Linked DNA regions of Thiosulfativibrio zosterae. The protein of the gene in region 2 interacts with the protein of the main gene of each other region in a pairwise test. Links are inferred from orthologs where the notes say so. Each region holds a gene or a part of one and is shown on either strand. Other genes may lie near its edges. The genes, in order: recA and dprA.

Evidence for each region.
Region 1: the proteins of dprA (region 2) and recA interact in binary tests that used the Bacillus subtilis proteins (3 or more experiments, as listed by UniProt). The link is inferred for Thiosulfativibrio zosterae from one-to-one orthologs.

The regions. Positions count from the first base shown.
Region 1 is NZ_AP021888.1:1,193,818-1,203,101, reverse strand. The notes cover bases 6,399-9,180. They hold recA (recombinase RecA), read right to left. Parts: upstream 8,418-9,180; coding sequence 7,380-8,417; downstream 6,399-7,379. Other genes in these bases: THMIRH_RS05395 (CinA family protein), read right to left, coding at 8,589-9,080; THMIRH_RS05405 (regulatory protein RecX), read right to left, coding at 6,919-7,383; alaS (alanine--tRNA ligase), read right to left, coding at 6,399-6,864. In the rest of the region: THMIRH_RS05445 (hypothetical protein), read left to right, coding at 1-33; THMIRH_RS05440 (DsrE family protein), read right to left, coding at 102-602; THMIRH_RS05435 (SDR family NAD(P)-dependent oxidoreductase), read right to left, coding at 663-1,433; THMIRH_RS05430 (bile acid:sodium symporter family protein), read right to left, coding at 1,477-2,385; carbon storage regulator CsrA, read right to left, coding at 2,692-2,889; THMIRH_RS05415 (aspartate kinase), read right to left, coding at 3,033-4,259; more of alaS, read right to left, coding at 4,273-6,398. UniProt on the Bacillus subtilis protein: Multifunctional protein involved in homologous recombination, DNA repair and competence.
Region 2 is NZ_AP021888.1:2,210,666-2,215,959, forward strand. The notes cover bases 2,321-5,294. They hold dprA (DNA-processing protein DprA), read right to left. Parts: upstream 4,382-5,294; coding sequence 3,260-4,381; downstream 2,321-3,259. Other genes in these bases: THMIRH_RS10240 (response regulator), read left to right, coding at 2,331-3,251; def (peptide deformylase), read left to right, coding at 4,450-4,962; fmt (methionyl-tRNA formyltransferase), read left to right, coding at 4,959-5,294. Outside these bases: topA (type I DNA topoisomerase), read right to left, coding at 1-2,083. UniProt on the Bacillus subtilis protein: Protein that helps load RecA onto ssDNA during transformation. Binds cooperatively to circular ssDNA, is able to bridge different segments of DNA. Favors the loading of RecA onto SsbA- or SsbB-coated ssDNA and formation of RecA-DNA filaments.

The DNA.
Region 1 (9,284 bases), 1.0 Mb from region 2 along the record:
TATGAAAATCTTCAATCGAGCAGTCACCATTAAAACTGCAACATCAACCTCATAAGAGCGCAGTATTTCACACTGCGCCTTATGCGATCGTTAATGGTTGCTTATTGAATTTTGAGGTATGAATAGCCTTCGCTTTGTAAAATGGCAATTTTAGCAACGCCAGACGGTGCAAACTGCACACCCTCATACACTTTAGACTGTGGCAAACCCACTTCATCTCGTGTTTTATCACATAAAAAAGCCTTAACATTACGCACTTTAATCAAAGATTGTAAGCGCCCTTTTAATTCAGCGCGTCTTTCTTTTAGCGCCTCATCTGCCTCATAAGGCGTCCCTTTTAAATCATCGTCCGTCGTAAAACGCAATCCATAACCCACAAACACCAATTGAACATCTGCTTCCATCAACTCTGATTCATAAAAATTTAAAATATTATTAATCGAGGTCAAGGTTGCTGAATAACGCGTTGGGTCATTGAAATCTACATGATAAACAACCTTAGCGCCAGCGTCTGCTGCCGTTGCTTGAGCAGAAAATCCTAAACTAAACAGTAAAAACAATAAACCTATCATTCTTAAAAAAGTGCTTTTCATTTTCAACATTGGCCAACTCCTGCGTTGCATTAAAATTGTCTAAAATCATAACACACTTTAAATTATAAATTATTCGCTCACATCTCTATGAATGTTATAAGGCCCCCAGGCTTGACGAACAGGCACTATCTCTAATCGATTAATGTTCATATGGGCAGGCAGATTAGCGATGTAAACAATTTGTTCCGCCACATCGTCAGCTGAGAGTGGCACGGTATTGGCATAAACGGCATCTGCGGCATCCGCATTGCCATGGGTTCTCACTAAACTAAATTCTGTTAATGCCATTCCAGGAGATAAATCCGTGACACGCACCCCTGTGCCTTGCAAATCGCAGCGCAAATTGTATGAAAATTGCGTCACAAAAGCCTTAGTTGCCCCATAAACATGGCTACCAGGATAAGGCGTTTGCGAAGCTGAAGACGCAATGTTTATAATTGAAGCCCCTGAACCAAACTGAATCAAACAGGGCAATAATGCATGGGTGACATTCACTAAACCTGTGACATTGGTGTCTATCATGGTATGCCAATCTGTCAAACTAACCTGTGGCGCAGGTTCTGGCGCCAAAGCTAAACCGGCATTATTAACCAATACCTGAATTGCTTGAAACTCCAAAGGTAAATCTGCCACGGCTTGTTGAACAGCTTGCGCATCGCGCACATCTAACACCACCGCATGAACTGCAACGCTGCCTCTAAGCTCGTCGGCCAATGTCATTAAGCGATCTTCTCGTCGCCCACAAATTACCAACGAACATCCTTGTTTGGCCATTTGACGAGCGCAAGCCTGCCCAAAACCAGAAGTAGCACCCGTTATGAAAACAGTTCCTTTAATCATGCGTTTTTACCCACTTTGAAAGATTGAAAAGACATTCTATTCACTAATCAACTGACTGACTGCGTTTTTGACAATAACTGGCAAAGATTGCTCCAGAAACATTATGCCAAATACTAAAAAGAGCACCAGGCAACGCACTCATAGGCGTGAAATACTTCAACGCTAAGGCAACACTTAACCCTGAGTTTTGCATCCCAACTTCTATAGCTAAAGTGCGCGCCAAAATCGAATCGTAACCCATGGCTCTGGTTACCCAATAACCTGCAGACATGCCTATTAGATTGTGAAGCATGACCGCAAAAACCAACACTAAACTCGACGCATAAAGATTACTATGATTCAAGGCAACGATAATCGCAATAATCCAAACAATACTTAGCATTGAAATGCCGGGCAAGAAACGCTGGATAATATTAATTTTTTCACCCAGCACATAATTAATCGCCATGCCCAAAATCAAGGGCAATAAAATTAACTCTAACAAGGTCACAAACAAAGACTGGGTAGGCACAGCAATCACTTGTCCTAACAATAGCCAAGTGAGTAAAGGCAGAGCGCCAATCGCCAGAATGGTTGATGTCAGCGTCATACTCACTGAAAGTGCTACATTTCCCTTAGCCAAATAAGCCATCACATTCGATGCTGTTCCACCCGCAGTGCTGCCCACCAAAACCAGTCCAATTAACAACTCTAATGGCAACTGAAAAACTTTGGCCAATCCCCAAGCTGCCAGTGGCATTACTAAAAACTGCACTCCCACGCCCAGCATAATCAGTTTTTTTAAACGCCAAATACTGATGAAGTCTGTTACCTTTAAAGTCATACCCATGCCAAGCATAATCAAAATTAACAGCGGAAAAATCAGACTTTTTTGACCTACCAACAGCTCAGGAAAAAGAAACGCCAAGCAGGATGCTGCGATTGCCAAAACAGGAAATAACCATAAGCTCATCGTAAAAAAACCTCTCGTGTAAGCGACTGAACACTTAAGTGAGTTATTCAATGGCAAAAAAAAAGCCAGACATTTCTGTCTAGCTTTTTTGAATAATGGTGGAGATGGAGGGATTCGAACCCTCGATAGAGCTACAAACCCTATGCACCCTTAGCAGGGGTGTGCCTTCAGCCTCTCGGCCACATCTCCAGTAGGCGCGTATGATACAAACAATCATGACAATTGTAAATAACTTTTGGCCTTAGATTTCCTGCTAAATTTAAAAATTCAAAAAAATTTAAGCAAGTTTTCTAAAAACGCACTTTTTTAGGCGGTAACCGACTGTAAATTGGGCATAGCCTCTGTCGATTTTGGCGTATTAACAATCTCTTCACGCTGAATCGACACAGATGCAGGTGCTTCTATGCCCAATCTCACCTGCCCGCCTTTTTGGGAAACAACCGTAATGACCACATTGTCACCAATGATTAAAGATTCACCGACTTTTCTTGTTAAAACTAACATAATGCTATCCTCAAAATCAAGACTTTACATAGTCTAACTTATAGAGGCATAGAATTTATTTATACTTGATGATAATTTTTTTAGCCCATAAAAAACCCAGCGGAAAGCTGGGCGTTTTTCATCCACTTCAAACGGGATTAATATTATTTATCCAGTTCAAATGCGGCATGCAAGGCTTTAACCGCTGTATCTAAATGAACTTCATCAATGACCACAGAAATTTTGATTTCTGTCGTACCAATCATCTGAATATTGATATTGTTATCTGCTAGGGTTTTAAACATACGGCTAGCAATCCCTGAATGTGATTTCATTCCAATCCCAACCATAGAGACTTTAACAATACTCTTATCTGAAATCACTTCGCGAGCTCCTAATGTGGCTGCAGTGGCTTTCATGATGTCTAAAGCCATGTCAAAATCACCGCGAGGAATCGTGAAAGTGAAATCTGTCGTTCCATCAACACCCTGGTTTTGGATAATCATATCAATTTCGATGTTAGCATCCGAAATTGGGCCTAAAATTTGATAAGCTACACCTGGTTTATCAGGTACACCTAACATCATCACTTTAGCCTCATCACGACTAAAAGCAATCCCTGAAATTAAGGGTTTTTCCATAACTAATTCCTTCATAGCTTCTTCAGAAACAATCAGTGTTCCACCGCCATCTTGAAGCGATGATAAAACACGAAGTGGTACATTGTATTTACTGGCAAATTCAACCGAACGAATTTGCAACACCTTAGCACCTAAGCTAGCCATCTCTAACATTTCGTCATAGGTAATGTAATCAAGACGCTTAGCTTCTGGCACTACGCGTGGATCGGTGGTATAAACACCATCCACATCGGTATAAATTTGGCATTCATCGGCTTTTAAAGCAGCAGCCAAAGCCACAGCGGTGGTATCAGAACCACCACGGCCAAGTGTTGTAATGTCACCTTCCATAGTCACACCCTGGAAACCAGCAACCACAACAACCTTACCTTTGTTTAACTGACTGTGCAATTTTTCAGCATCGATATCTTCAATACGGGCTTTAAAATGCACCGCATTCGTCATGATAGGCACTTGCCATCCCGTGTAAGAAACTGCGTCATAGCCTTTTTGTTGTAACGCCATACTCAACAATGCAATGGTAACCTGCTCACCCGTGGTGAGCAGTACATCTAACTCACGACGCGATGGTCTGGCCTGCACTTCGTGTGCCATTGCCATCAAGCGATTGGTTTCACCACTCATGGCAGAAACTGCGACCACGACTTGATGTCCTTCATCCACATATTTTGCAACTTTGTTTGCAACATTTTGGATTCTTTCAATATTACCGACAGAGGTTCCGCCGTATTTTTGAACAATTAATGCCATTTATTTAGGTCTCCTATTTGCTCTCTGCCCAGGCTTGGACAGAAGCAAGAGCTTCTTGCAATTTACTAGGGTCTTTCCCACCCGCTTGCGCCATATCGGGTCTTCCGCCACCTTTACCGCCCACTTGCATGGCCACATGGTTGACCAATTCGCCGGCTTTAAAGGTTTGGGTAATTTCTTTGGATACACCAGCAACCAAGGTTACTTTATCGCCCTCTACAGACGCTAACACAATGGCAGCAGGAGCTAATTTATCTTTTAATTTATCGAGTGTTTCGCGCAGGGTGTTGGCATCCGCACCTTGAATCTCTGCGGCTAAAATACTGACATCGCCAATTTTAATGGCTTGATTCACCAAGTCATCTCCTTGCGATGCTGCCATTTTAGATTGCAGTGCTTTAAGCTGCTTTTCAAGCTCTTTATAGTCAGCAACTAACTGAGTCACTTTGGTTTCAACCAATGCTTTGTCAGACTTAACCGCAGCCGCAACACTTAACAAGGTTTCATCATTTTCGTAAATGGCTTGCCAAGCGCCTTCACCCGTCACAGCCTCAATACGGCGTACACCAGAGGCAATACCCGTTTCAGAAAGAATACGGAAGGGTCCAATATCGCCAGCTGAATTAACATGGGTTCCACCACATAATTCTACAGAGAAGTCACCCATATCCACCACTCGCACGACATCACCGTATTTTTCACCGAATAACGCCATGGCGCCTTTGGCTTTAGCTGACTCTATATCCATTTCGTTCATGCCGACATCGTTGTTGAGCATGATGTTATGGTTAACGAGTTTCTCAATTTCCAGCAATTGCTCGGCAGAAATCGGTTCAAAATGTGAAAAGTCAAAACGCAATCTTTCTGGCTGAACCAACGAGCCTTTTTGTTGCACATGGGTACCCAAAACACTTCTTAACGCTGCGTGTAATAAATGCGTCGCTGAGTGATTTCGCTCAGAAGCACGACGGGCTTTAACATCAATTTGTGCATGAATAATTTGCCCAACCTTGATGTTGCCCGCAGTGACTTGTCCAATGTGCAAATGGTTAGCACCTTGTTTTTGGCAGTTAGACACATGAAAGCTGTTCATACCTTCGGTCAAACTGCCCGTATCACCGACTTGACCACCTGACTCAGCATAAAACGGCGTACGGCCCAGCAATACGATGGCATCTTGACCTTCGCTGGCTGAGTCAACAGACTGTTCATTGACAAAAATAGCCATGATTTTTGCGTCGGCATTATCTTGCGTGTAACCAATAAATTGGGTTGTGCCGTTGTAATTAACTTTACCTTTGCTGGCCGCACCAAAATTACTCGCTGAACGCGCGCGTTCTCTTTGGGCTTCCATGGCCTTTTCGAAGCCCTTTTCGTCAACAATGAGATTTTTTTCACGAGCCACATCGGCCGTTAAGTCTAATGGGAAACCATAGGTGTCATATAATTTGAAAGCAATTTCGCCGGCAATGACATTTGTTTTCATTGTGGCAATATATTCTTCTAAGAGTTTCATCCCGTTTTCAAGGGTTTCAGCAAAACGCTCTTCCTCTAACTTTAAAACGCGTTCCACATTGGCTTGCTCTTTTGCCAATTCAGGATAAGCTTCGCCCATTTGCTCGACCAAAACACCGACCAACTGGTGAAAGAAAAGACCACTTTGCCCCAACTTGTAACCATGGCGAATCGCGCGACGAATAATACGGCGTAATACATAACCGCGCCCTTCGTTAGACGGCATAACGCCATCAGTGATGGTAAAGGCACAAGAGCGAATATGGTCGGCGATAACGCGCAAAGAACTGTTGCTTAAATCTTTTTCACCCGTTAATTCTGACGCTTTCTTAACGATTGCTTGGAATAAATCAATGTCATAGTTGTTGTGTTGATGCTGCATCACAGCTGCTAAACGCTCTAACCCCATTCCTGTATCTACAGAAGGCTTAGGTAAAGGTGTTAGAGTACCGTCAGCCGAGCGGTCGAATTGCATGAATACCAGGTTCCAGATTTCGATATAGCGATCACCATCTTCTTCTGGAGAACCTGGCGGGCCACCGGCAACTTCTGCGCCATGGTCGTAAAAAATTTCAGTACAAGGACCGCAAGGCCCAGTGTCACCCATTGACCAAAAATTGTCTTTAGCACCACATCTTGAAAAACGCTCTGCCGAAATCCCCATGGTTTTTAACCAAAGGTCCTCAGCTTCTTGGTCTTCTTCAAAAACCGTGACCCATAATTTTTCCGCTGGCAATTTCAGTTCAACCGTTAAAAATTCCCAAGCAAAGCGTATGGCGTCTTCTTTAAAGTAGTCACCAAAGCTGAAGTTACCCAACATCTCAAAAAAAGTGTGGTGACGCGCGGTATAGCCAACATTCTCAAGGTCGTTGTGTTTTCCACCGGCACGAATACAACGCTGTACCGTGGTCGCACGCGTATAGTCACGGGTTTCTTGCCCTAGGAAAGTCTCTTTAAACTGCACCATCCCTGCATTGGTAAACAACAAAGTTGGGTCATTGCTTGGCACAACGGGGCTAGAGTGAACAGCCGTGTGGCCTTTTTTAACAAAAAAGTCTAAGAACGCTTTTCTGATTTCTGCACTGGTCATAGAGAACTTCCCTAAAGTTAAAATGAATTCTGTTTGCTTAAGTTAATCAACGACTTAACGAAAGGCTTTATAAATTTGCGACTGAGTAAACCCACGGCTTTGCAAAAATCGCATACGCTTTGCTTGCTCATTGCGTGCTTTGGGTTTTTCCAAGTCACCATATTTTTTTTCTAATGCCGCTTGCGCCAGCTCAACCCAATCTTCATCACCCAAATCCAATGCCGCTTCTAAACTTTCTGAGTGGCTGGTTTTGCCTTGTAATGCTTGGCGAATTTTATAAGGGCCATGCCCCTTATCTAAGGCTTGGCGCACATAGGCTTCAATAAACCGCTCATCATTTTGCCAACCTTGTTTTTGGCAATTTTCGAGCACAATTTTAACCAGGCCTGGTTGATTTTCGAGCTCTGGAAACTTCTGATTGAGCTTGGCAACCAATTCCAAATCGCCATGTTCACGCATAGCTAAAAGCGCCAAAGCTCTTGATTCAACCTGTTTGGTTAAATCATTTAAATCAATCATTCTAAATCTATTTCATCCACTTCAATGGCGACTTTAGCTTTTGCTTTAGGCAATAAGGCTTCTTTAATTTTGGCCTGTAATGTTTTGCTGATTTCTGGATTATCTTTCAAAAATTGACGAACATTATCTTTACCTTGACCAATTTTTTCACCGTTGTAGCTATACCAAGAACCGGCTTTGTCGATCAATTTTTCTTGAACACCTAGGTCAATAATTTCTCCTTCACGAGAAATCCCTTCACCATACAAAATATCAAACTCAACCTGTTTAAACGGTGGCGCTACCTTGTTTTTAACAACCTTAACGCGTGTTTCGTTTCCTAAAATTTCTTCGCCTTTTTTCACTGCGCCAATACGACGAATATCTAAACGCACGGATGCGTAAAACTTCAACGCATTACCACCGGTAGTGGTTTCTGGGTTACCAAACATAACGCCAATTTTCATACGAATTTGGTTAATAAAAATAACCAAGGTATTGGTACGCTTAATATTTGCAGTCAGTTTACGCAAAGCCTGTGACATCAAACGCGCTTGCAGCCCCATGTGAGAGTCACCCATATCGCCTTCGATTTCTGCTTTTGGCGTTAAAGCCGCCACCGAGTCAATAACAACAATATCAACCGCACCTGAGCGCACCAATGAATCGGTAATCTCTAACGCCTGCTCACCCGTATCTGGTTGCGAAACCAAAAGGTTATCAATATCCACGCCTAATTTTTCAGCATAAATAGGGTCAAGCGCATGTTCAGCATCAATAAAAGCGGCCGTGCCGCCGAGCTTTTGCATTTCGGCAATCACATGCAAGGTTAAGGTGGTTTTACCAGAAGACTCTGGGCCGTAAATTTCTATAATTCGCCCTTTTGGCAAACCGCCTATTCCCAACGCTATGTCCAAACCTAAAGAGCCAGTTGAAACAGCATCAATATCACGAGCGGCGGCACTGTCACCCATACGCATGATAGACCCTTTACCAAACTGCTTTTCAATTTGACCTAGGGCCGCTGCGAGTGCTTTTTGTTTATTCTCATCCATTGATCTGTTTCCTTAAAATTTCTTCATTAACTGCATGAACTTTTAGTTTGATGACATTAAAAAGCCCCTGTGTCTCAGACATTTAGCCGAGCCACAAAGGCTTAAAAATCAGAACAGGAAATTATCCCATAATTTAATTAATTTTGCATAGAGAGTTTGATGGTTTTTGAGTTAAACACAGCCACCTAATATATCCAAAACACCGTGCAAAGAGGTCTCTGTTGTTTGACGACGAATGGCTTCACGATCACCTTCAAAATGATACAGCTTAGAAACAATTTCCTCATGCCCTTGCATGGCCCATGAAATCCAAACTGTTCCAACCGGCTTATCAGGCGTTCCACCACCAGGCCCAGCGATACCGCTACAAGCCACACAGACTTTGGCATGAGAATTTTGCAATCCGCCAATCGCCATTTCTTCAACGCACTCTTGACTGATAGCGCCTTTCTTTTGAATGGTGGTTTCTTTAACCCCGAGCATTTCGCGCTTAGACTCATAACTATAGGTAATGTAAGCTCTGTCAAACCAAGCCGTACTGCCTGCAATGGAAGTTAAAGCTTCAGCAATCATCCCCCCAGTACAAGACTCTGCAGTCACAATCATTACATTATGATTCTTTAAGGCCTCGCCTACTTTGGCGACCAAAGCTTCCATTGTCATAGCGCTATCTCCTACTGGATGTAAATTATTTAATCATTTTACATCACTCAAGAATTCAAATGCAGTCAATTCTTGTGAAAAATAAGCCTAAAATTTAGACAAAAAAAAAGCCCACAAACAATTGTGAGCTTTTTTCAAAATATGGTGGTGGACTAGGGATTCGAACCCCAGGTAGGCTACAAACCTACAACGGTTTTCAAGACC
Region 2 (5,294 bases):
ACACTTTTGGGCCATATTCCAAATAAGGTCCAAAAGGCCCTTGCTTGGCGATGATGTCTTGGCCTTTTTCTGCTTTAAAGAGCGTGCCATCGACCGCAGTGGCTTCAAAGGTTTCAGGCATTTGCCCCACCAAACGCGGCAATTTAAACAGCTCTAAGGCTTCTTCTAGCTTGAGCGTATCCATTTTTTGGCCGGGCATCAAACTGGCAAACACCGGTTTCTCGTCATTCTCCCCATCACCCAACTGCACATAAGGCCCGAAGCGGCCAATTTTGACAAACATGGGCTTGCCGGTTTTGGGGTCATTGCCTAAAGGGCGAGCTTGCCCGGCATCTTCTCGCGAGACATCTTCTGCGGCTAAAACTTTGGGGTGAAACTTTTGATAAAAATTATCTAACATCCCTTGCCAAGTGACCTTGCCCTTAGCAATTTCATCAAACTCGCTTTCCACCTTGGCGGTAAAAGAGTAATCCAATATATCGCCAAAATGCGCCACTAAAAATTTGGTCACTATGCCCGCAATATCGGTTGGGAAGAGTTTATTTTTTTCTGTGCCAGCCATTTCGGTAAGGGTTTGAGTTTGCACACCCTGTGCATTTAATGTGAGTTGTCGATACTCACGCGGCGTACCTTCGCGGTCTTCTTTTACCACATAACCACGCTGTTGAACCGTATCAATGGTTGGCGCATAGGTGGATGGACGACCTATCCCCATTTCTTCTAGGGTGCGCACCAATGCAGCTTCGTTGTATCTAGCAGGCGGACGCGAAAAACTTTGGCGCGATACCAGCTCACCCAAAGCTAAGGGCTGACCAATATGCATGGGGGGTAACAAACCACCCTCTTCATCATCGGTATCCAAATTATAAACTTTCAAGAAACCGTCAAACACCACCACTTCGCCTTTGGCAGTCAACTTATCACCTGGTAAGGTATCAATGGCAATATCCACCGTGGTACGCTTTAACTGTGCTTCTGCCATCTGTGAGGCAATAGCACGGCGCCAAATCAATTGATACAGGCGTTGTTCGTTGCGTTCGCCCATGACTTCAGACACGCCAAAATCGGTTGGACGAATCGCTTCATGCGCTTCTTGCGCATCGGCTTGTTTGGTTTTGTAACGACGCGTTAGGCTGTATTGAGGGCCATAATCTTGCGTAATCACCTGCTTGGCTTGCGCCAACGCAACTTCAGACAAGTTCACCGAGTCGGTTCTCATGTAGGTGATTTTTCCAGACTCATACAAACGCTGCGCAATCACCATGGTTTGCTTAACAGAGAAGCCTAATTTTGAAGAGGCTTCTTGCTGCAAGGTTGAGGTGGTAAAGGGGGCTTTAGGCGATTTTTTGGCGGGCTTTTCTTCTAAACTTTGCACCGTTAAACGGGCGCTAGAAGTTGCCTGTAAAAACGCCATGGCCTCAGCTTCTGAGTCGAATGCGGCGGTGCGTTTCACCTGTAATTGACCACAGGGTTTGCCTTGGGCATCCAGTAAATCCAAAACACCTTGTAATCGATACACAAAGTCTGACTGGAAGGCTTCAATTTCAAGCTCACGCTCGACAATTAAACGCACCGCCACCGATTGAACTCGGCCCGCAGATAAACCAGTACGAATTTTTTTCCATAACACGGGTGATAACTCAAACCCCACAATACGGTCTAATAAACGACGCGCTTGCTGGGCTTCCACCAAATCCATGTCCACGGTTCTGGGCGAAGCAATCGCCGCTTGAATCGCAGGCTTGGTAATTTCATGAAACACAATTCGCTTGGTGGTTTTTACATCTAAGTTTAAGGCTTCCGCTAGGTGCCAAGCAATGGCTTCCCCTTCGCGGTCCTCGTCCGTTGCCAGCCAAACCGTGTCAGCTGCCTTGCTGAGTTTGCGTAATTCGGTGACGGTTTTCTTTTTATCGGGCGAAATCTCGTAGGTGGGTTCAAAGCCATTGGCTAAATCAATCCCCATTCCTTTCTTTTGAATATCTCGAATATGTCCATAACTGGAACGCACGGTAAAATCGGCACCCAAATATTTCTCGATGGTTTTGGCTTTCGCCGGCGATTCTACAATTACTAAATTTGTCATGACCAAAGGATCTCATAATTTTTTGATTCAACACATTTTAATGCGCTTGAATACAAAATCTGCAAGTGAAAAAACACTTTTATTTATGTGCAATTAGGGTTTATTATTCTATTTATGAAAGACTTTACAGTCTTCTAATCATTTTTACTATATGAAAGATTGCAAAAAAAAACGCCAAATTGCAATCATTTCTTTTACATTCACTCAAATAGACCTTTTAAAAGGTTTGCTTAAAGACGGGAAGCCCTTGAAACATTACAACCTCTTATTGATCGATGATGACCTAATCAGCCTTGAATTAATGAGCACTTTCTTAGACACAGAAAACTTTCATTTATTTACAGCGCCCGATGGTCAAGCCGCTTATGATTTAATCATGCAAAAATCGCCTGGATTTTTCAGCTGCATCGTGTCGGATGTTTCTATGCCCAACTTAGATGGGATTGGCTTGCTCAAGCGCATTAAAGAGGATGAAAACCGTAAAGTATTGCCCTTTATTCTGCAAACCTCAGACCGCAACCCTGAAAACATCAAAAAAACCTTAGAGCTGGGGGCTTTCTATTACCTCATCAAACCCATCACGCGCGAAACCCTAAAATCGGTTGTCAATGCCGCGCTGAAAGATTATGAAAACCACCTAGAAACGCACAACACCGTTCAGCACTTAATGCGCATTATGCCGCTGATGCAGGCGGCTACCTTTCATTACAAAACCTTGGACGAGGCCAAAAGCTTATCGAGCCTGTTAGCCTTAATGACCCACGACCCCAAAAATATTTCTATCGGTTTATTTGAAATTTTTGCCAATGCCGTTGAGCATGGAAACTTGGGTATTACCTACGATGAAAAAACCGCGCTGATTAACCAAAATCAACTCAATGCCGATATTCAACGCCGTTTGTCTTTGCCAGAATACCGCGACAAGTTTGTCACAGTGAATGTCAGCATGGAAAACCACAAATTGCAGGTCACCGTCACCGACATGGGTAATGGGTTTGATTTTGAAAAATACCTAGAATTCTCGATAGACCGTATTATGGACAACCACGGACGCGGCATCATGATGGCGAAAAGCTTAAGTTTTGATGAGTTGATTTACAGTAATGGCGGGCGCACCGTCAGCTGCTGGGTGCATCCGCCCGTTAATTCCGCTGAAAAGGTGGATTAAACGCCCAACTAACTCAAGCGGCGCCAGCGCCCAGCAGACAAGGCCTCAACCTCGCCTAACACCTCTAACTGCATCAGTTGGCTTTGTATCTCTGAAACCGGCATTTTACTTAAGACCACCAATTCATCCAACCCTATTGGGTCGTATTCAATCCAGTTGAGTACGGCTAAATTCGATTTAGGATTCACCCTGGTTTTCTCAGAAAACTTGGCCGCTGCACTTGGCTCATTTTCGGTGATCGACAATTGCACCAAAGCCGCCAACTCCTCCAAAACATCTTGACCACTTTCGACCAATTTAGCGCCTTGTTTAATCAGTTGATGACAACCTTTGGCGTGCGGATTATTAATGGCACCGGGCACGGCAAATACCTCTCGACCCTGCTCCATCGCCAAACGCGCGGTAATGAGCGAGCCACTTTGCAAAGCCGCTTCCACCACCAAAACGCCAGTACTCAAGCCCGAAATAATACGGTTACGCTGCGGAAAATGATGCGCCAAAGGGCCAGCCCCCAACGGATACTCCGACACCAAAACGCCCTGTTCGGCAATTTGGCGCGCTAACTGTCGATTGGAAGCAGGATACACCCTGTCCAACCCTGTACCCACCACCGCCACCGTTGACCCCTGCCCCAATAAGCCACCTTGATGTGCCGCCGCATCGATTCCCGATGCCAAACCAGAGGTAATGGTTAAGCCCACAGAAGACAAATAGTGCGCAAAATCCTTAGCCGTTTCCACGCCCAAGCGTGACGCATGACGACTGCCCACCAACGCAATTTGCGGGTCTTTTAATAAGCCCAACTGCCCTTTCACATAGAGCAAAATGGGCGCGTCGATTAAGTCTTTGAGCAAATGCGGATAAGCTTCATCTCGCATGCCCAATAAAGTGTGTTCGCTGGCTTGTTCTTGCCAAGCCAACGCAGCTTCAATAAGTGCTGGCAAACCGCTATCAAACAACTTTGCCGCTTGGATTTTGGTCAGCAATCCTGTGCCTTGCCAATCGCCTTCTTGGGCAGACCTTGCCTCTGCCAGCGACCCAAAGTAGCTTTCAATCTCTAGCAACTTTGCCGCTTTTAAACCCGCAAAATGGAACGGCAGCAGTGTTTCTATTTCAGACAGATGTGACACAATTCGCTATAATCCTAAGCTTATAAAATTTTTACCATTTGAAAAGTATAGCTGAGCCTTAGAAAAATATGGAAAAACTCGACATTGTTCTTTACCCAGACAGCGGCTTAAGAGAGGTTTGTAAACCCATTGCCGAAATGAACGACCGCATTGACCGCCTAATTGACGATATGTTTTACACCATGTACGACGCCCCCGGCATTGGATTGGCTGCACCGCAAATTGCTGTGCAAGAACGCTTGATTGTGGTGGATGTGTCTGAGAAAAAGAACGAGCCTCTGGCCTTATTAAACCCAGAAATCATTCGCTCGGCAGGCAAAATCACCTGGGAAGAAGGCTGTTTGTCTTTGCCCGGTATTTACGCCAATGTGAATCGCCCCTCCGACATCATTGTGCGCGGCATGAACCGTGATGGCAAAATGATTGAACTGGAAGCCAATGATTTGCTGGCAGTGTGCATTCAGCATGAAATTGATCATTTGAATGGTAAATTGTTTGTTGACCATTTATCAGGACTTAAGCGCATGCGTGCGCTGCAAAAATTTAAAAAACTGCAAGAAGAAGGCGACCTAGACGAATGACCAGCCCCGCGCCCCTTAGAATTATTTTTGCCGGAACACCAGAGTTTTCGGTGGCGCCGTTGCAAGCACTACTCGACAGCCCACATGAAGTCATCGCGGTTTACACCCAACCCGACAGACCTGCTGGTCGTGGCCGTAAACTGACCGCCAGCCCGGTTAAAGCCTTGGCGCTGCAACACAACCTGCCAGTTTATCAACCAGAAACCCTGCGCGATGGGGCTGCCCAAGCAGAATTAGCAGCCCTCAATGCTGACCTAATGGTGGTGGTAGCTTATGGTTTGATTTTGCCGAAAGTGGTTTTAGACATGCCCAAATATGGTTGCTTTAATATT